4 regions of the Streptomyces sp. NBC_00876 genome follow, and region 1 is predicted to be linked to each of the others. Evidence: riboswitches for the same ligand, from Rfam matches in the RefSeq annotation. Region 1 holds a riboswitch; each other region holds the start of a gene.

The links. A riboswitch is a leader RNA that binds a small molecule or an ion and turns the genes downstream of it on or off. The one in region 1 is predicted to bind S-adenosylmethionine.
Region 2: linked by a shared signal. The riboswitch ahead of OG782_RS09585 (aminotransferase class V-fold PLP-dependent enzyme) and the one ahead of OG782_RS32370 (hypothetical protein) in region 1 are both predicted to bind S-adenosylmethionine.
Region 3: linked by a shared signal. The riboswitch ahead of OG782_RS35190 (putative leader peptide) and the one ahead of OG782_RS32370 (hypothetical protein) in region 1 are both predicted to bind S-adenosylmethionine.
Region 4: linked by a shared signal. The riboswitch ahead of thrC (threonine synthase) and the one ahead of OG782_RS32370 (hypothetical protein) in region 1 are both predicted to bind S-adenosylmethionine.

What each region holds. Positions count from the first base shown of each region.
Region 1 is NZ_CP108800.1:7,390,473-7,395,002, forward strand. It holds partial or broken gene OG782_RS32360 (SAM-dependent methyltransferase) at 1-215, shown strand, start outside; gene OG782_RS32365 (phosphocholine-specific phospholipase C) at 394-2,460, shown strand; SAM riboswitch class IV at 2,580-2,689, shown strand; gene OG782_RS32370 (hypothetical protein) at 2,737-3,132, shown strand; gene OG782_RS32375 (LacI family DNA-binding transcriptional regulator) at 3,641-4,530, shown strand, end outside.
Region 2 is NZ_CP108800.1:2,178,864-2,183,393, reverse strand. It holds gene OG782_RS09595 (cytochrome bc complex cytochrome b subunit) at 1-898, shown strand, start outside; gene trpD (anthranilate phosphoribosyltransferase) at 1,022-2,086, shown strand; SAM riboswitch class IV at 2,170-2,287, shown strand; gene OG782_RS09585 (aminotransferase class V-fold PLP-dependent enzyme) at 2,462-3,838, shown strand; gene OG782_RS09580 (Lrp/AsnC family transcriptional regulator) at 3,910-4,191, opposite strand; gene OG782_RS09575 (rhomboid family intramembrane serine protease) at 4,188-4,530, opposite strand, start outside.
Region 3 is NZ_CP108800.1:8,068,240-8,072,769, reverse strand. It holds gene OG782_RS35200 (NtaA/DmoA family FMN-dependent monooxygenase) at 1-483, opposite strand, end outside; gene OG782_RS35195 (LLM class flavin-dependent oxidoreductase) at 502-1,746, opposite strand; gene OG782_RS35190 (putative leader peptide) at 1,820-1,936, opposite strand; SAM riboswitch class IV at 1,976-2,088, opposite strand; gene OG782_RS35185 (sugar ABC transporter permease) at 2,282-3,553, opposite strand; gene OG782_RS35180 (ATP-binding cassette domain-containing protein) at 3,550-4,338, opposite strand; gene OG782_RS35175 (sugar ABC transporter substrate-binding protein) at 4,439-4,530, opposite strand, start outside.
Region 4 is NZ_CP108800.1:4,746,556-4,751,085, reverse strand. It holds gene OG782_RS20810 (MoaD/ThiS family protein) at 1-139, opposite strand, end outside; gene thrC (threonine synthase) at 181-1,473, opposite strand; SAM riboswitch class I at 1,491-1,617, opposite strand; gene OG782_RS20800 (glucosyl-3-phosphoglycerate synthase) at 1,772-2,731, shown strand; gene OG782_RS20795 (trehalose-6-phosphate synthase) at 2,785-4,176, shown strand; gene otsB (trehalose-phosphatase) at 4,153-4,530, opposite strand, start outside.

The DNA of each region.
Region 1 (4,530 bases):
AGAACGTCGAGCAGGGCGTGGCCTCCTACGCCGCGGGCGGGGTGACACTCGTGCCCCGGTCGCGCGCGCGTGTGCGCAGGTTCTTCGAAGGGCTGGAATGGGTCGAACCGGGCGTCGTCCAGGTGGTCGACTGGCACCCGGAGCTCAACCTCCGCGAGCTCCCGGTGGAGACTCAGCCCGTTTCGGTCTACGGGGCTGTGGCCCGGAAACCGTAGGGGCAGGGGAACATTGGCCGGCTGTTCCGATTGGATCCGTTCCGTTCCGGTCCGTTGCCGTCTGTTCGGCCGAAAGCCACCGCGTGCACACTGCACGGGCCTTCCGTAGGCGTGCCGATTCTGGAAAACTCCAGTCGCTTTCGCCCCACGTCCCCTCACCCCGCAGAGGCCCCCACCCATGGCTGAACTGAACCGTCGCCGGCTCCTGCAACTCGCCGGAGGCACCGCAGCCTTCACCGCGTTGTCGTCCAGCATCGCCCGCGCCGCCTCCCTTCCCGCGCGGGGGCGTACCGGAACGCTCCAGGACGTCGAGCACATCGTCGTACTCATGCAGGAGAACCGTTCCTTCGACCACTACTTCGGCACGATGAAGGGTGTACGCGGATACGGTGACCCGCGGCCGGTCACGCTTCCCAGCGGAAAGCCGGTCTGGCACCAGAAGGATCTTCTCGGCAGGGAGGTGCTGCCCTTCCGGCCGCCGGCCGACGATCTCGGGATGCAGTTCCTCCAGGACCTGAACCACGACTGGGCGGGCGGTCACTGGGCGTTCAACAAGGGCGCGTACGACAAGTGGGTGCCTGCCAAGACGGCGACCACGATGGCCCACCTCACCCGTGAGGACATCCCGTTCCACTACGCCCTCGCCGACGCGTTCACCGTCTGCGATGCCTACCACTGCTCGTTCATCGGGTCGACCGACCCGAACCGCTACTACCTGTGGAGCGGATACACCGGGAACGACCGCACCGGTGGCGGTCCCGTGCTCGGCAACGACGAGTCCGGGTACGGCTGGACCACCTACCCCGAGCGCCTGGAGCAGGCCGGGGTGTCGTGGAAGGTCTACCAGGACATCGGCGACGGGCTCGACGCCGACGGGTCCTGGGGGTGGATCGATGATGCCTACCGAGGGACGTACGGCGACAACTCGCTCCTCTACTTCAACAATTATCGCAATGCCGCACCCGGGGATCCGCTCCACGACAAGGCGCGCACGGGAACGGACATCAAGAACGGCGGCGGGCTCCTCGACGACCTGAAGGCCGACATCCAGGCCGGGACGCTTCCGAAGGTGTCGTGGATCGTCGCCCCCGAGGCCTTCAGTGAGCACCCCAACTGGCCCGCGAATTACGGCGCCTGGTACATCGCGCAGGTGCTGGACGCACTGACCGCCGATCCCGAGGTCTGGGGCAGGACGGCTCTCTTCATCACCTACGACGAGAACGACGGCTTCTTCGATCACGTGGTGCCGCCGTTCGTGCCGTCCGGCGCCTCCCAGGGCCTGTCCACCGTGGACACCTCCGCCGACTACTTCCCCGGCGACATCCGGTACGTGGCAGGGCCGTACGGGCTCGGCCAGCGCGTACCCATGATGGTCGTGTCCCCGTGGAGCACCGGCGGGTACGCGTGCTCGGAGGTCTTCGACCACACCTCCGTCATCCGGTTCATGGAGGAGCGCTTCGGTGTGCGCGAGCCCAACATCTCGCCCTGGCGGCGCGCCATCTGCGGCGACCTCACCTCCGCCTTCGACTTCCGCCGTACCGACACCTCGTCGCCCTCGTTGCCGTCGACCGCCGCCTACGAGCCCCCGGACGGCGACCGGCACCCCGACTACAAACCCGCGCCGCCCGCCACCGGCAGTGTGCCCAAGCAGGAGAAGGGGTCCCGTCCCACCCGGCCGCTGCGCTACGCGCCCTTCGTCGACGGCGCCGCCGACCCGGCCACCGGGAAGTTCCGTCTCACCTTCAGCGGCGGTGCGGACGCCGGTGCGCAGTTCCTGGTGACGTCCGCCAACCGGATCGACGGGCCCTGGACGTACACCACCGAGGCGGGGAAGTCGCTGTCGGACGCCTGGAACACCGCCTACTCGCAGGGGGTGACCGACCTCACCGTCCACGGCCCGAACGGCTTCCTGCGTGCCTTCCGGGCCCCCGGCAAGACAGCCGGCCCCGAGGTGACGGCACGTCATACAGCCGTCGGTGGAAAGCTTGAGCTCACCCTGTCCAACGCAGGCTCCGGCGCCGTCCACCTCACCGTCCGCAGCGCGGTCGGATACGGGGGAGCGGCGCAGACCTTCACCGTCGGTGCCGGGGCGACCGTGAAGCACACCCTTGACCTGCGAAGCAGCAAGCGCTGGTACGACGTCACCGTCACCTCCGACGCGGACGCGGGCTTCCTGCGCCGTTTCGCCGGGCACGTCGAGACGGGCGAATCCGGTTCGAGCGACCCGGGTCTCATCACCGGCTGAGTGCGGCGGACCCGGCGGACCGGACGGGACACGTGGGGGTGGCGCCCGGGTACGGGCGCTCCCGTACGTTCCTGACCACCCGTCGGGTCGTGCTGTTCGTGTGGGTTAGAGTTTCCTCGGGTCATGAGTTCCAGCGCACAGCCCCGGCTTGCTGGACGGCACCCCGCTCCGCTGCGGGTGCTCCGGGTGACGACCTGCCCCGTGCGCAGGGCACGGGGAACAGCGGACCGCGGTGCAGGGCACTCGGGGTCCCACAACCCGGAAGGCGAGCCCGTCATGCTGCGTCATCTCCCCCAGAACGACTCCGTCCTGAACGACGGCTGCGCACGGTACGCCGCGGGCCACCATGTGCACTGGATCCACGCCAAGAAGTGCCGGCAGGAGCCCGGGCAGGCCGTCGAGATCCTGCTCACCGCGGGCGACGTCCGTGACGACGGATGGGTCGAACTGCGGCCCGCCTTCGACTACGCGGGACACCTCCCCGAGGTGTGGACCCATGCGCCGGACGTGCTGCGGACGAGGCTCGCCGGTCACCGCGGACGCGTGTACTGGCTGGAGCTGTGGCATGCGCTGAAGCTCGTCGACGCCGGCGGCAAGGTGGAGGGACTGGTCAACGTCGGGTTCGAGGGCGGGGTCCTGTGCGACGCCGCGCGCGGCGGCGGACAGGCGTAGATCCACGGCTGGACCGGGCCGCAGAGCGAGGGGTCGCAATCGGGTCACCGCACACCGAGCGGGGGAGCGGGTTCTCCTGGAAGGACGACCGGTTCGCGGAGTACCGCAACGACGGACCGGGCTCCGGTGCGGGCAGCGGCGACCGGCCGCAGCTCACCGATGCCGGTGCGGCCGGTCAGGAGATCGCCGACTGACTGGGCGACTGGACACCGCCGGCGGCCCGAGGCGCGCAGTCACCCGGTCCCGCTGATGTTCCGAACCGGGTGTCCGGCATATCGTGGCGGTAGCCCCATGGCTGCTGCCATGGCCGGAACGAGCGGGAGGCGATGAGTCGAAGCGCTTCGACGCTGCTATGGACACGCTGTGTGTGCGGGTCTAGTCTCGCATCATCTGCGCATGTCGCAGGCGGAGGGTGGCCAGTCGAAGCGCTTCGCCTCATCTGGCCGAACTGTCGCAGCAGGCCGGTATGCGTGCCGGTGTCCGACGTCGTCACGTGATGGAGAGCTGAATGGTCACCCTGGCCGAGGTCGCGCAGCATGCCGGAGTCTCGGCGAGCACGGTGAGCTACGTCCTCAGTGGGAAACGCTCCATCTCGGTGCCCACCAGGCAGCGCGTGGAGCAGAGCATCCAGCAGCTCGGCTACCACCCCAACGCCGGTGCGCGGGCGCTGGCGAGCAGCCGGTCGAACATCATCGCGCTGATGGTCCCCCTGCGTACCGACATGTACGTCCCCGTGATGATGGAGATCGCCATCGCGGTTGCCACCACGGCCCGTACCCACGGCTACGACGTCCTGCTCCTCACCGGGGAGGAGGGCCCCGCGGCGGTGCGGCGCATCGCGGGCAGCTCGCTCGCCGACGCGATGATCCTGATGGACGTCGAACTGCACGACGAGCGGCTGCCGTTGCTGCGCGAGACCGACCGCGCGGCCGTGCTCATCGGACTGCCCGCCGACACCGACGGGCTGACCTGTGTGGATCTCGACTTCGAGGCGACCGGAGCGCTCTGCGTGGAGCACCTCGCCGGCCTCGGTCATCGCGAGGTCGCCGTGATCGGCGAGGCGGCCGCCGTATACGAGCGGCACACCGGCTTCGCCGAGCGGACCGTCGACGGAGTGCGTGCCAAGGCGCAGGAGACCGGCGTGCGGGTGCTGCACCGGCCCTGCGAGGGCGGCTACCCGGCGATGGCCCAGACCCTGTCGCGGATATTCGACGAGCGTCCCGGCACCACCGGGTTCATCGTGCAGAACGAGTCGGCGGTGGAGCCGCTGCTCAACCTGCTGAGGCAGCAGGGCCGGGCCGTCCCCGAGGACGTGTCGGTGGTCGCGATCTGTCCCGAGCAGGTGGCCTCGCAGGCCTCGGTACGGCTCACCTCGGTGGCCATCCCCGCGCAGGAGAT
Region 2 (4,530 bases), 5.2 Mb from region 1:
GGGTCCCGGCCGGACCAACAAGAACGTCGTGGGCATGCCGCTGCTGCCGGTGTACATGGCGAAGGCCGGAGGGTTCTTCTTCCTGGTCTTCGGCGTCATCGCCGTCATCGCGGGCATCGCCTCGATCAACCCGATCTGGGCCATCGGCCCGTACCGCCCGGACCAGGTGTCCACCGGCGCACAGCCCGACTGGTACATGGGCTTCGCCGAGGGTCTGATCCGAGTGATGCCCGGCTGGGAGATCAACCTCTGGGGCCACACGCTCGTCCTGGGTGTGTTCATCCCGCTGATGGCCTTCGGGCTGGTGCTCGCGATCATCGCGGTCTACCCGTTCATCGAGTCCTGGATCACCGGGGACAAGCGCGAGCACCACATCCTGGACCGCCCGCGCAACACCCCCACCCGTACGGCCTTCGGCGTCGCCTGGATCACCGAGTACGTCATCGTCTTCATCGGCGGTGGCAACGACCTGTGGGCCACGCACTTCCACCTGTCGCTGAACGCCATCTCGTGGTTCGTCCGGATCTTCATCTTCGTGGGCCCGGTCATCGCGTTCATCGTGACCAGGCGGATCTGCCTCGGCCTTCAGCGCCGGGACAAGGAGAAGGTGCTGCACGGACGCGAGTCCGGTCTCATCAAGCGCCTGCCGCACGGTGAGTTCGTCGAGGTCCACGAGCCGCTCTCACCGGCGCAGCTGCACACGCTCACCGCGCACGAGCAGTACAAGCCGGTCGAGATCGGCCCGACGGTCGACGAGAACGGTGTCCGGCGCAAGGTGTCCCCGGTGCAGAAGCTGCGGGCCAGGCTCAGCAAGGGCTACTACGGCGAGAACAACCAGATCGCCAAGCCCACCGCCGAGGAGTACAAGGAGATCAACAGCGGCCACGGCCACCACTGATCACCTGAACTGATCGCCACAGCAGGAGCCCCGTCCGTTCGATGGACGGGGCTCTTCGCTGTCCCCGGGGCTCGATAGGGTGGTCGCATCCCCTTTATCGGCTGTGGACCCCAGGAGTGGACCATGAACGTTGTGACCCCGGTCGGCGGCGACAGCGTGGCGGCCCGTTCCTGGCCGGGCGTGCTGATCCCGCTGCTGCGCGGCGAGGACCTGAGCGCCGACGACACCGCGTGGGCGATGGACCGCATCATGAGCGGCGCGGCGACCGACGCGCAGATCGCCGGCTTCGCCGTGGCGCTCCGCGCGAAGGGCGAGACCGTCACCGAGGTGTCCGGTCTGGTCCGTGCGATGTACGAGCACGCCACCACCATCGAGGTGCCCGGCCGTACGGTCGACATCGTCGGCACCGGCGGCGACATGGCCAAGACGGTCAACATCTCCACCATGTCGGCGATCGTCGTGGCCGGAGCCGGTGCCAAGGTCGTCAAGCACGGCAACCGTGCCTCCTCGTCGGCCAGCGGTTCCTCCGACGTCCTGGGCAAGCTCGGCGTCAATCTCGACCTGCCTGCGCAGCGTGTCGTCGAGGTCGCGGAGGAGGCGGGCATCACCTTCTGCTTCGCGGTGAAGTTCCACCCGGCCCTGCGGCACGCGGCGAAGGCCCGCTCGGAGCTCGGCGCGCCGACCACGTTCAACATCCTCGGGCCGCTCACCAACCCGGCCAGGGTCCGCTCGCAGGCCATCGGTGTCGCCGACCTGCGGATGGCCCCCATCGTCGCGGGTGTCCTCGCGGAGCGCGGCAACTCCGCCCTGGTCTTCCGCGGCGACGACGGTCTGGACGAGCTGACCACCACCGCGACCTCCCGCGTCTGGGTGGCCAGGAACGGGGTGGTGCGCGAGGAGGCCTTCGACCCGCGCGACGTCGGCCTCGACCTGGTGCCGGTGGAGGCGCTGCGGGGCGCCGACGCCTCGTACAACGCCGATGTGGCCCGCCGGCTGCTCGCGGGGGAGACCGGGCCCGTACGGGACGCCGTCCTGCTCAACTCGGCGGCGGCGCTGGTCGCGCTGGACCCGGGCGAGGGGACGCTCACCGAGCAGCTGACCGCCGGTATGGCGAAGGCCGCCGAGTCCATCGACTCGGGGGCGGCCGGGCGCGCGCTGGAGAGATGGGTCGTGGCCAGCAACGCCTGAACGCACGGGATGTGAGGCAGGGCGCAGTCCGTCATACGGACTGCGCCTTGCGTGTTTCCGTACGTATGGCAAGATGCTGGGCAGGTCATGAGTGACAGCGACTACGGCCCCGGCCCGCTGTCCGGCAACCCTCCGTCCGTGGCGGGGTGCCCCGGGTGAAGACCAGGCCGCAGGCAGCGAGGTCTGCGGCAAGCGCGGACCCCTCGACATCGTGAGATGTCCACCCGTGGGGTCCTGGTCCTCAGGGAGCCTCTTGTGAGCAAGCGAATGCGATAGGGCTTTTCGGCCCTCCTCCGCACACCCCTCTTTCTTCCTTCCGTGCTGCCGCGTATCCGCAGGCACGCGGAATTCGCCTGCCTGTTACGGGAGTTCGCCATGTCTGTCTTCACCGCTGCCACCGACCAGTCCATTTGTGCGCCTCTGCCGGTTCTGGGCAAGGATGTGACGGTTCCGCTGGTCACCGGCGGTGAGGTCACCTACGCCGCGCTGGACTACGCCGCCAGCGCCCCGGCCCTGCAGCGGGTGTGGGACGACGTCGCCGCCTACGCCCCGTACTACGGCAGCGTCCACCGCGGTGCCGGATACCTCTCGCAGCTCTCCACGGACCTCTTCGAGTCCAGCCGCGTCACCGTCGCGGAGTTCCTCGGCTGCCGCCCCGACGACCAGGTGATCTTCACCCGGTCGACCACGGACTCGCTCAACCTGCTGGCCGCGGCCGTGCCCGCCGACTGCCAGGTGTTCGTGTACGAGACCGAGCACCACGCCTCGCTGCTGCCCTGGCGCGACGCCCGGGTGACGTACCTGAACGCCCCGCGCACCCCGGCCCAGGCCGTCGCCACGCTCGAGCGGGCGCTCGCCGACCGGGACCCCTACGGCCCCGCGCTGGTCTGCGTCACCGGCGCCTCCAACGTCACCGGCGAGCTGTGGCCGGTCAAGGAGCTCGCCGCCGCCGCGCACGCCCATGGCGCACGGATCGTGCTGGACGCCGCCCAGCTCGCCCCGCACCACCCCGTCGACATCGCCGAGCTGGACGTCGACTGGGTCGCCTTCTCCGGACACAAGCTGTACGCGCCGTTCGGCTCGGGCGTCCTCGCCGGCCGCTCCGACTGGCTGCGCGACGCCGAGCCCTACCTGGCCGGCGGCGGCGCCTCCCGCAAGGTCGCCCGGCGCACCGACGGCGGGGTGGACGTCGAGTGGCACACCACCGCCGCCCGCCACGAGGCCGGCTCGCCCAACGTCATCGGCGTCTACTCCATCGCCTCCGCCTGCAAGGCGCTCACCGAGGCCGGATTCGACAGCCTGGTCGCCCGCGAGCAGCAGCTGGTCTCCGCGGTCCGCGCCGGACTCGCCGAGGTGCCCGAGGTCAAGGTGCTCTCGCTGTTCGGCGACGACGCCCCGCGGGTCGGCGTCATCTCCTTCGTGGTGGAGGGCTGGAACAGCTCGCACTTCGCCGCGGCGCTCTCCGCCGAGTACGGCATCGGGGTGCGCGACGGCCTGTTCTGCGCCCACCCGCTGGTGCGCACCCTGCTCGGCAGCGACCCGCAGGACGTCGGCGAGTGCGGCGCGCCGGAGGCCGAGCCGGGTGAGCGGTCCCTCAACGCGATCCGGGTCAGCTTCGGCGCCGGTACGCCGGACGAGCACATCGAGCGTTTCCTGCGGGCCGTCGGGGAGCTCGTCAGCGAGGGCGCCCAGTGGAAGTACCGCACCGAGGACGGCCGTTGCGTCCCGGACCGGGGCACGGCGCAGATCTGAGGCCCGTCAGCACGTGGGGCCGGGTACGGACAGCTGTCCGTACCCGGCCCCACGTGCTGACGCCTAGGCGTCTAGGCGTCCAGACCGATGGCGAAGGCCGCCTCCAGGTCGTGCTGCGAGTACGTACGGAACGCCACGTGGGTGTCGGTTCCCTCGACACCGGGGATCTTGCTGATCCGGCCGGGGATGACATCGGCGAGATCGTCGTGCTTGGCCACCCGGACCATGGCGATCAGGTCGTACGTACCGGTGACCGAGAAGACCTCGCTGACGCTGTCCAGGGCCGCGATGGCCTCGGCGATCTCGGGAATCCGGTCCACGCTGGTTTTGATGAGCACGATCGCGGTGATCACGGCTGGCTTTCTCCCTCGGTGGCCGTGGCTGGAGACTTCACTCTAGCCTCACGCCGGTAGCGCCCCCAGGCGTAGAGGAAGCCGGTGGCGAAGCCGACGACATGGGCGAGGTAGGCCACCCCCGGGCCGCTGCCCGCACCCTGCGCCGCCAGCCACTGCAGGACGAACCAGAAGATCAGCACGATCCAGGCCGGGAAGCGCAGCGGCAGGAAGAGCAGGAACGGGAACACGCTGGTGACCCGGGCTCTGGGGAAGAGATAGAGGAAGGCCCCGAGCACCGCGGAGATCGCCCCCGACGCGCCGACGAGCGTCTGGTCGGACGTGGCGTGCGCGGCCGCG
Region 3 (4,530 bases), 680 kb from region 1:
CTGCGGGAGGAATCCGCCGCGCCGGAAGTTCTCGCCGGTGAAGGCGTCCCACGAGGTGACGACGTTCCACGCCGCCCGGCCACCCGAGAGGTGATCGAGGCTGGCGAACTGCCGGGCCACTTCGTAGGGCTCGTTGAAGGTGGAGTTGATGGTGCCGGTCAGTCCGAGGTGTTCGGTGACGGCGGCGAGGGCGGACAGCACAGTGAAGGTGTCGGGGCGGCCCACTACGTCCAAGTCGTATAGCTGGCCGCCCTGTTCACGCAGACGTAGTCCTTCGGCGAGGAACAGGAAGTCGAACTTGGCGCGTTCGGCGGTACGCGCGAAGTGCGCGAACGAGCTGAACTCGACGTGGCTGCCGGCAGCCGGGTCGCTCCACACGGTGGTGTTGTTGACACCCGGGAAGTGCGCCGCGAGATGGATCTGCTTCAACGGCTTGGCGGTGTTGCTGGCGGTGCTGCTGCCGGTGCCCTGGTTGGTGCTCATGTCGGTGGTCCCTCCGGCTCAGACGGTGGCGTAGCGGTTGGCGGGGCGGGCGAGTCCGAGCAGCCCGCGCAGGGTGTCGGCCTCGTAGGCGTTCCGGAAGGCGCCGCGGCTCTGCAGTTCGGGCACGAGTGCACGGGTGATCGCCGTGAGGTCGTGGCCGATCACGGCGGGGCGCAGGCGGAAGCCGGACAGCCCGGTCTGCTGCCATGCGAGGAGCAGGTCCGCCAGTTGCGCGGGCGTGCCGGTGAACACCTTCGCGTCGCTGGTGTACGGGCGGCCGGCCAGCCTGTCCAGGCGGTCGCGGCGGGCTGCCGCCGCTGCGGGGTCGTCGTCGAGGAACACCACGAGGTCACCGAAGATGTGCAGGGGTTCCGCGGCCCGGCCCGCCGCCGCCTGTTCGGCGCGGATCTCGTCGATGACGGCTGCGGCCTGCCCGGTGTCGTGCGGGGTGACGTAGCCGATGTCCGTCGAGCGGGCCACCAGTTGGAAGGGAACACTGCCGTGCGCCAGGGCACTGACGACCGGTTGCCCCTGCGGGGGCCGGGGCGTGATCGAGGGGCCCTTGACGTTGAAGTGGCGGCTCTCGAAGTCGATGTAGTGCAGCTTCTCGCGGTCGATGAAGCGGCCTGTGGTGACGTCGCGGATCTCCGCGCCGTCCTCCCAGCTGTCCCACAGCCGGCGTACCGCCTCGATGTGGTCACCGGCCTCGTCGAAGAGCTCGGCGGTCAGCTCCCGTACATCCGGACGGTCCAGGTCCTCGCCGCGCAGGGAGCGGAAGGCGGGGAAGGAGGGGAACGGACGGCGGCCGACGTGGGCCGCCTCATTGCTCCGGGCCGACACCTGGATGCGCAGACCGGCCCGGCCGGTGCTCACATAGTCGAGGGTGGCGATCGCCTTGGAGATGTGGAACGGCTCCGTGTGCGTGGCGACCACGGTCGGCACCAGCCCGATGTGCCGGGTCAGCGGGGCCACCCGCGCGGCGATGAGCACCGCGTCGAGCCGCCCGCGCACCTCGTCGGTGCGGCCGTCGGCCTCCGTGGGCTGCGAGGACTGGAGCCCGAACGCGTCCTCGATCGTCACGAAGTCGAGCAGGCCGCGCTCGGCCTCCTGGACGATGTCGGTCCAGTACGCGGCGGTGAGCAGATCGCGGGGACGTGCCGACGGCTCGCGCCATGCGGCCGGATGCCAGCCCGCACCGTCGAGCGCGACGGCGAGGTGAAGCGGAGAGGACAGGGCAGGGTGCGGCGATGGTGATGCGGACACGAAAGGGTGCCTTCCTGAACGACCGTGGGTGATCGCCGGGCCTCGTCGGGAGGTGCGGCGTCGCGGGTACGGGTCAGGAACGACAGAGCGCGCCGGCCACGCGCTGGAGATCGATGTGCGGCCGGGAGTACAGGTGGACGCGGCGCCTCGGAGCAAGAACCCTGACGAGCGGGCAGGAATCCGATGGCATGACCGTCGCCTCCGTTCGTCCGGATCGGCGGGCCCGAGGGCCTCGCGCCTGCGGGAACCCGGGCGGGTCCCGCCCGGTCTCCCCTGAAGCACCCCGCCACGCAGGAGGGTTGCCGGTCAGCGAGCCAGGGCTTGACGCTGACACTCATGACCTGTCAGGAACGCTACGCGCGGCGGCAGCGGCGCGCAATGCCCCTCAGATCATGGCCGTGCTCACACCGGGTTGCGTGCTCGTGTGACGTGCTCGTGTGACGTGCTCGTGTGACGTGCTCATGTGACCTTGAGAGGGAACACCGCGGCTGTGCCATCTGTTCCTTGTGCGTTCACGCGTTCACGCGTTCACGCGTTACGCGCGTCCCGCGGCCTTCTGGCTCCTGCGGGACAGGGAGTCGACGACCACGGCGGCGAGCAGGACCGATCCCGTGATCATGAACTGGACCGCGTTGCTGACGCCCATGATGTTCATCCCGGACTGGATGGATCCGATGACCAGCGCGCCGAGCAGCGCCGACCAGACGGAACCGCGCCCGCCGAACAGGCTCGTGCCGCCGATGACGGCGGCGGCGATGACGTTCATCAGCAGGTTGCCGCCTCCCGAGGTCTGACTCGCCGACTGGATCTGCCCGGCGAGGAAGAGGCCCCCGACGGCTGCCATGGTGCCGGCGATCGAGAAGACGGACATGCGGACGAACGGCACGCTGATGCCTGCCCTTCGCGCACCCTCCGAGTTGCCGCCGACCGCGAAGACCTTCCGTCCGTACGTGGTGCGGCGCAGTACGAAGTCCAGGACCACGAGCACGATCAGGAAGATCAGCAGGGCCAGCGGGAGGCCCTGGTACCGGTTGAGGATGTACGCGGTGGTGAAGGCGATCGCGGCAATGACGACCGTACGCAGCACGATTTCGGCGACCGGGCGGGAGGGCACTCTGGCTCTCCTGCGGCGCGCGGCGTCCAGCAGGGAGGCCGCCAGGAACAGTCCGACCCCTGCCGCCGCGGTCGCGTAGGCGGCTGCCGGGCTGTGGTAGATGGTCGAGTAGATCTCGGCGACGATGCTGTCGGCCGGGATGTTGACCGTGCCGCTGGAGCCGAGCACCTGAAGCATCAGCCCGTTCCAGGCGAGGTTGCCCGCAAGGGTGACGACGAACGCGGGTACTCCGACCTTCGCGAAGAAGAAGCCCTGGATGAGGCCGACGGCCGTTCCACCCAGCACGGCGATCAGGAGCGCCAGCCATTCGTTCATGCCGTTCAGGACGTTGAGTACCGCGAAGATCGCGGCGCACAGACCGCTGACGGACCCGACGGACAGGTCGATCTCGCCGAGGAGCAGCACGAAGACGATGCCGACGGCGATCATGCCGGTGCCGACGATCTGCTGGCTGAGGTCGGAGAGGTTCTGGGCCGAGAGGAACGTGCTGTTCAGACTGCCGAACACCGTCCAGATGATGATCACGGCGATGACGACGGGGAGGGAGCCCAGTTCCCCGCTGCGCATCTTGCGCCAGAACTCCCCGGCGTACCCGCGGATGCCCTCCTCGCGGACGAGCAGGCGGGTGTCGACGGCGGGCATGGCGTCGTGTGCGGGTTCCTGGGGGTCGTCGTGTGCGGGTTCCCGGGTCATCGCTCCTCCTCCTTCTCCTCCCGCTTTCGGGCCTGGCGGCGGGTGACGGCGCTGTCGGAGGCTCCGGTGATGGCGGAGATGATCTCCTCGGTGGTGGTCGAACGCCGGTCGAAGAAGCCGTTGTTGCGTCCCAGGCGCATCACCGCGATCCGGTCCGCGACCGCCATCACGTCCACCATGTTGTGGCTGACCAGGATGGTTCCGAGGCCGCGTTCCCTGAGCCGCTCGACCAGGTCTAGGACCTCGGCCGTCTGCTCCACGCCCAGGGCCGCGGTGGGCTCGTCCAGGATGACGACCTTCGGGTCGCCGATCAGGGAACGGGCGATGGCCACCGTCTGGCGCTGCCCTCCGGACAGGGAGGCGACGGGGATGCGGACGCTGGGGATGCGGATGGAGAGGGTGTCGAGCAGTTCGCGCGAACGCTGGTCCATGCGTACCTCGTCGAGCACGCCGAAGCGGCGGAGTTCGCGGCCGAGGAAGAGGTTGCCGACCACGTCGAGGTTGTCGCACAGGGCCAGGTCCTGGTAGACGGTCGCGATGCCGAGGTTCTGGGCGTCGTGGGGGCGGCCGATGGCGACCGGGCGGCCCTGCCACTCGATGACGCCCTCGTCCGGCGGGTTGACTCCCGCGATGGCCTTGACCGCGGTCGACTTGCCGGCGCCGTTGTCGCCGACGAGCGCGACGACTTCGCCGGGGTGGACCTCGAGGTCGAAGCCCGACAGTGCCTGGACGGCGCCGAAGCGCTTGGAGATCCCCCGCAGAGTGAGCACAGGTGCTTCCGGCAACGGAACCGCCTCCTGGGTTGCCCGTACGCACGGGCTGACACTCTCGGCCCCCGACGGGCGAGCCGCGCGGTGCGGCTCGCCCGGTTGCGTGGAGCCGGGGTTACTGGAGGCCGGCCTTCGCACAGGCGTCGGCGTAGGCGGGAGTGCAGATCTCATCGACGGTGTACAGGCCGTCCTTGACGACGGTTTCCT
Region 4 (4,530 bases), 2.6 Mb from region 1:
GGACGCGGGCGGCGATGCCCGGGTGGTCCTTCTCCAGGGACTCGATGACCTCGGAGAGGATCGCGCCCTCGGCCGGGACCTCGGCCTGGCCGCCCGTGTAGGTGCGGAGGATGGTGGGGATACGGACCTTGACGCTCATGGTGGGTGCCCTTCCTGAAGTCTCGGGTGGTCGAACGCTTCTCAGCTGGTGGCGAGTCCGGCGGCGCGGAAGGCTTCCAGGCTCGGGCGGATCGTGGCGCTCGCCTGCGAGGTGGCGGCCACCGCGTCCAGCGTCTTGAGGCCGTCGCCGGTGTTCAGGACGACGGTGGTGAGCGACGGGTCCAGCAGACCGGCCTCGATCAGCTTCTTCGTCACGCCGACCGTCACCCCGCCCGCGGTCTCGGCGAAGATGCCCTCGGTGCGGGCCAGCAGCTTGATCGCTTCGACGACCTGCTCGTCGTCGACGTCCTCGACGGCGCCGCCGGTGCGGCGGGCGATGTCCAGGACGTACGGGCCGTCGGCCGGGTTGCCGATCGCCAGGGACTTGGCGATCGTGTTCGGCTTCTGCGGCCGCACGACGTCGAGACCGGCCTTGAAGGCGGCGGAGACCGGGGAGCAGCCCTCGGCCTGGGCGCCGAAGATCTTGTACGGCTTGTCCTCGACCAGGCCGAGCCTGATCAGCTCCTGGAGACCCTTGTCGATCTTCGTGAGCTGCGAGCCGGACGCGATCGGGATGACGATCTGGTCGGGCAGCTGCCAGCCGAGCTGCTCGCAGATCTCGTAGGCGAGGGTCTTGGAACCCTCGCCGTAGTACGGGCGCAGGTTGACGTTGACGAAGCCCCAGCCCTCGCCGAGCGGGTCGCCGATGAGCTCGGAGCAGAAGCGGTTGACGTCGTCGTAGTTGCCCTCGATGCCGACCAGCTCACCGCCGTACACCGCGGCCATGACGACCTTGCCCTGCTCCAGGTCGTGCGGGATGAACACGCAGGACCGCAGGCCGGCGCGGGCGGCGGCGGCGCCCACCGCTCCGGCGAGGTTGCCGGTGGAGGAGCAGGACAGGGTGGTGAATCCGAAGGCGCGGGCGGCCTCGACGGCGATCGCGACGACACGGTCCTTGAAGGAGTGCGTCGGGTTGCCGGAGTCGTCCTTGACGTACAGGCCGCCGGTGACGCCCAGCTCACGGGCGAGGTTGTCGGCCTTGACCAGCTTGGTGAAGCCGGGGTTGATGTTGGGCTTGTCCGCGACGTCGGAGGGGACCGGCAGCAGCGGCGCGTAGCGCCAGATGTTGTTCGGACCGGCCTCGATGCGCTTCTTCAGCTCGTCCGGGGAGCCGCTCGGCAGGTCGTACGCCACTTCGAGCGGCCCGAAACAGGACGCGCAGGCGAAAATGGGGCCGAGTTCGAATCGCTCTCCGCATTCGCGGCAGGAAAGCGCCGCGGCGGGACCGAGGTCCACGGAAGATTCGGTGTTTGCTGCAACAGTCTCAACAGCCATGATGGCGAGGCCCTTTCTCCTCATCTTCCTCGTGACGCATTTCGCCACAAGACGGAATTGGCACCTTCCCCACCTGACCTCGCGGTCGGCAGGAGGGTTGCCGGGACTTCAACGGGCCGTTCCCTCAGTCCCTCTGGATGAGCGCTATGGCACTGGATCATGGATCCAGGCGTTTATCGGCGGACGGACCCCCGGCATGCGACGGTCATCTGCGTTGTTCAAGACTGTAACCGAAGCACCGGACTGTTGAGATAGTCGTCCGAACCGCGAGATGGATCACATACAGGGAGTATCGACCGTGCTGGAAGAGGTCGAACGCTGGCTGACCAGGCGTTCCTGGTCGGCCGCCGACCGCCCGCTGGAGCGTCTCCTGGCCGCCCGGGGCCCCGGCGGGAGTGCCGCCGGCCACGGCCGTGTGAGTGTCGTCCTGCCCGCCCTGAACGAGGCGGCGACGGTCGGGGACATCGTGGCGACGATCCGGCGCGAGCTCATGGAGAAGGTCCGGCTGGTCGACGAACTCGTGGTGATCGACTCCGGCTCCACGGACGCCACCGCCGAGGTCGCCCGCCGGGCCGGCGCCCGGGTGGTGCACCGGGACGCGATCCTCCCCCGCGTCCCCGCCGCCCCGGGCAAGGGCGAGGTGCTCTGGCGCTCACTCCTGGTGACCGGCGGCGACATCGTGTGCTTCATCGACGCGGACCTGAAGGACTTCTCTGCGGACTTCGTCTCCGGCATCGTCGGCCCGCTGCTGACCGACCCGGACGTGCAGTTCGTCAAGGCGATGTACGACCGCCCCCTCGACGGGACCGCAGGCCAGGGCGGCCGGGTGACCGAGCTGGTGGCCCGGCCGCTGCTCAATCTCCACTGGCCGCGGCTGGCCGGCTTCGTCCAGCCGCTGGGCGGCGAGTACGCCGTACGCCGCTCACTGCTGGAGCGGCTGCCCTTCCCGGTCGGTTACGGAGTGGAGCTGGGCCTGCTCGTCGACGCCCTGCACACCGTCGGCCTCGACGCGCTCGCCCAGGTGGACGTCGGGGTCAGGAAACACCGCCACCAGGACGGCCAGGCCCTGGGCCGGATGGCGGCCGCCATCTACCGCACCGCCCAGCTGCGGCTCTCCCGCGGGCACCTGGTCCGACCGTCGCTGACGCAGTTCGAGCGCGGCGAGCACGGTTTCGTCCCGCACACGTACGCGGTGGACACCGAGGAACGGCCGCCGATGCGGGAGATCGAGGAGTACGTGTCACGCCGCGCGGCGTGACAACGGCCGACTTCGCACGTTTGGGCGCTTCGCGATCGGGCTAGGTTCCGCCCATGGTCTCCGAGCACGCCCTCCAGCCCGCTGCCCAGGTCCTCGTCGCGTCCAACCGCGGCCCGGTGTCGTACGCCCTGCGCGAGGACGGTTCCCTCGACGCGAAACGGGGCGGCGGCGGACTCGTCTCCGGCCTGAGCGCCGTCGACGACAAGATGTGGGTGTGCGCCGCACTCGGGGACGGCGACCGCGAGGCGGTGCGGCGCGGGGTCGGCGAGCCGGGAGTCCGGATGCTCGACATCGACGCGGACGTGCACGCCGACGCGTACAACGGCATCGCCAACTCGGTGCTCTGGTTCGTCCACCACCTGCTCTACCAGACCCCCTTCGAGCCCGTCTTCGACGCGGAGTTCCGCCGGCAGTGGGCCTCCTTCGAGACGTACAACCGGGCCTTCGCCGAGGCGCTCGCCGAGGAGGCGGGCGAGGGTGCGGCGGTCCTCGTGCAGGACTACCACCTGGCGCTGGTGCCCGGCATGCTCCGCGAACTCCGCCCCGACCTGCGGATCGGCCACTTCTCGCACACCCCGTGGGCGCCCGTCGACTACTTCCGGATCCTGCCCGACGACATCGCCGAACAGCTGCTGCGCGGCATCCTGGGCGCCGACCGGGCGGCATTCCTGACCCGGCGCTGGGCGGACGCGTTCATCGGCTGCTGCACGGAGATCCTGGGCGGCACCGGCCACACCCGGATCGGTGTGCACGGGCTCGGCGCCGACGCGGACTTCCTGCGCCGGCGCGCGCACGAGGCGGACGTGGACGAGCGGATGGCGGCGCTGCGGGAGCAGGTGGGCCCCGGCCGGAAGACGATCGTGCGGGTGGACCGTACGGAACTGTCCAAGAACATCGTCCGCGGTCTGCACGCCTACCGCGCCCTGCTCGACGGCCGGCCCGAATGGCGCGGCCGCGTCGTGCACGTCGCGTTCGCCTACCCCTCGCGGCAGGACCTGGCGGTGTACCGGGAGTACACCGCCGAGGTGCAGCGCGTCGCCGACGCGATCAACGCGGCGTACGGGACGCCGGACTGGACCCCGGTCGTCCTCCACGTCAAGGACGACTTCGCCCGCTCGCTGGCCGCGTACCGGCTGGCCGACGTGGCGCTCGTCAACCCGATCCGGGACGGGATGAACCTGGTCGCCAAGGAGGTCCCGGTCGTCTCCGACCACGGCTGCGTGCTGGTGCTGTCGCGGGAGGCGGGGGCGTACGAGGAGCTGGGCGCCGACGCGATCACGGTGAACCCGTACGACGTGTCCGCCACCGCCGAGGCCCTGCACGAGGCGTTGACGACACCGGACGGCGAACGGGCGGAGCGCTCGAAGCGGCTGGCCGCGGCGGCCACCGCGCTGCCGCCGCAGCAGTGGTTCCTGGACCAGCTAGAGGCTCTGCGCGAGGGCTGACAGGAACTCCACGACGGCCCCCGGCCCCGGCACCAGCAGGTCGGCGCGCTCGGCCAGTTCCGGCACTTCCGCGCTGCCGCTGCAGATCAGCAGGCCGGGGGTGCCGTCGGGTCCCTCGGTGCGGAGTTTCTCCACGGCGGCGTAGGCGGCGAGGTCGCCCAGGTCGTCGCCCGCGTAGAGCACGGACTCGGCGCGCGTCTCGCGCAGGTACTCGGTGAGCGCCACTCCCTTGTCCATGCCGGGCGGGCGCAGCTCCAGTACGAGGCGGCCCGGTTCGACGATCAGGCCGTGGCGGGCGGCGAGCTCGCCGAGGGGGCCGCGCAGGGCGTCGAAGGCGGCCTGCGGGTCGGCGGC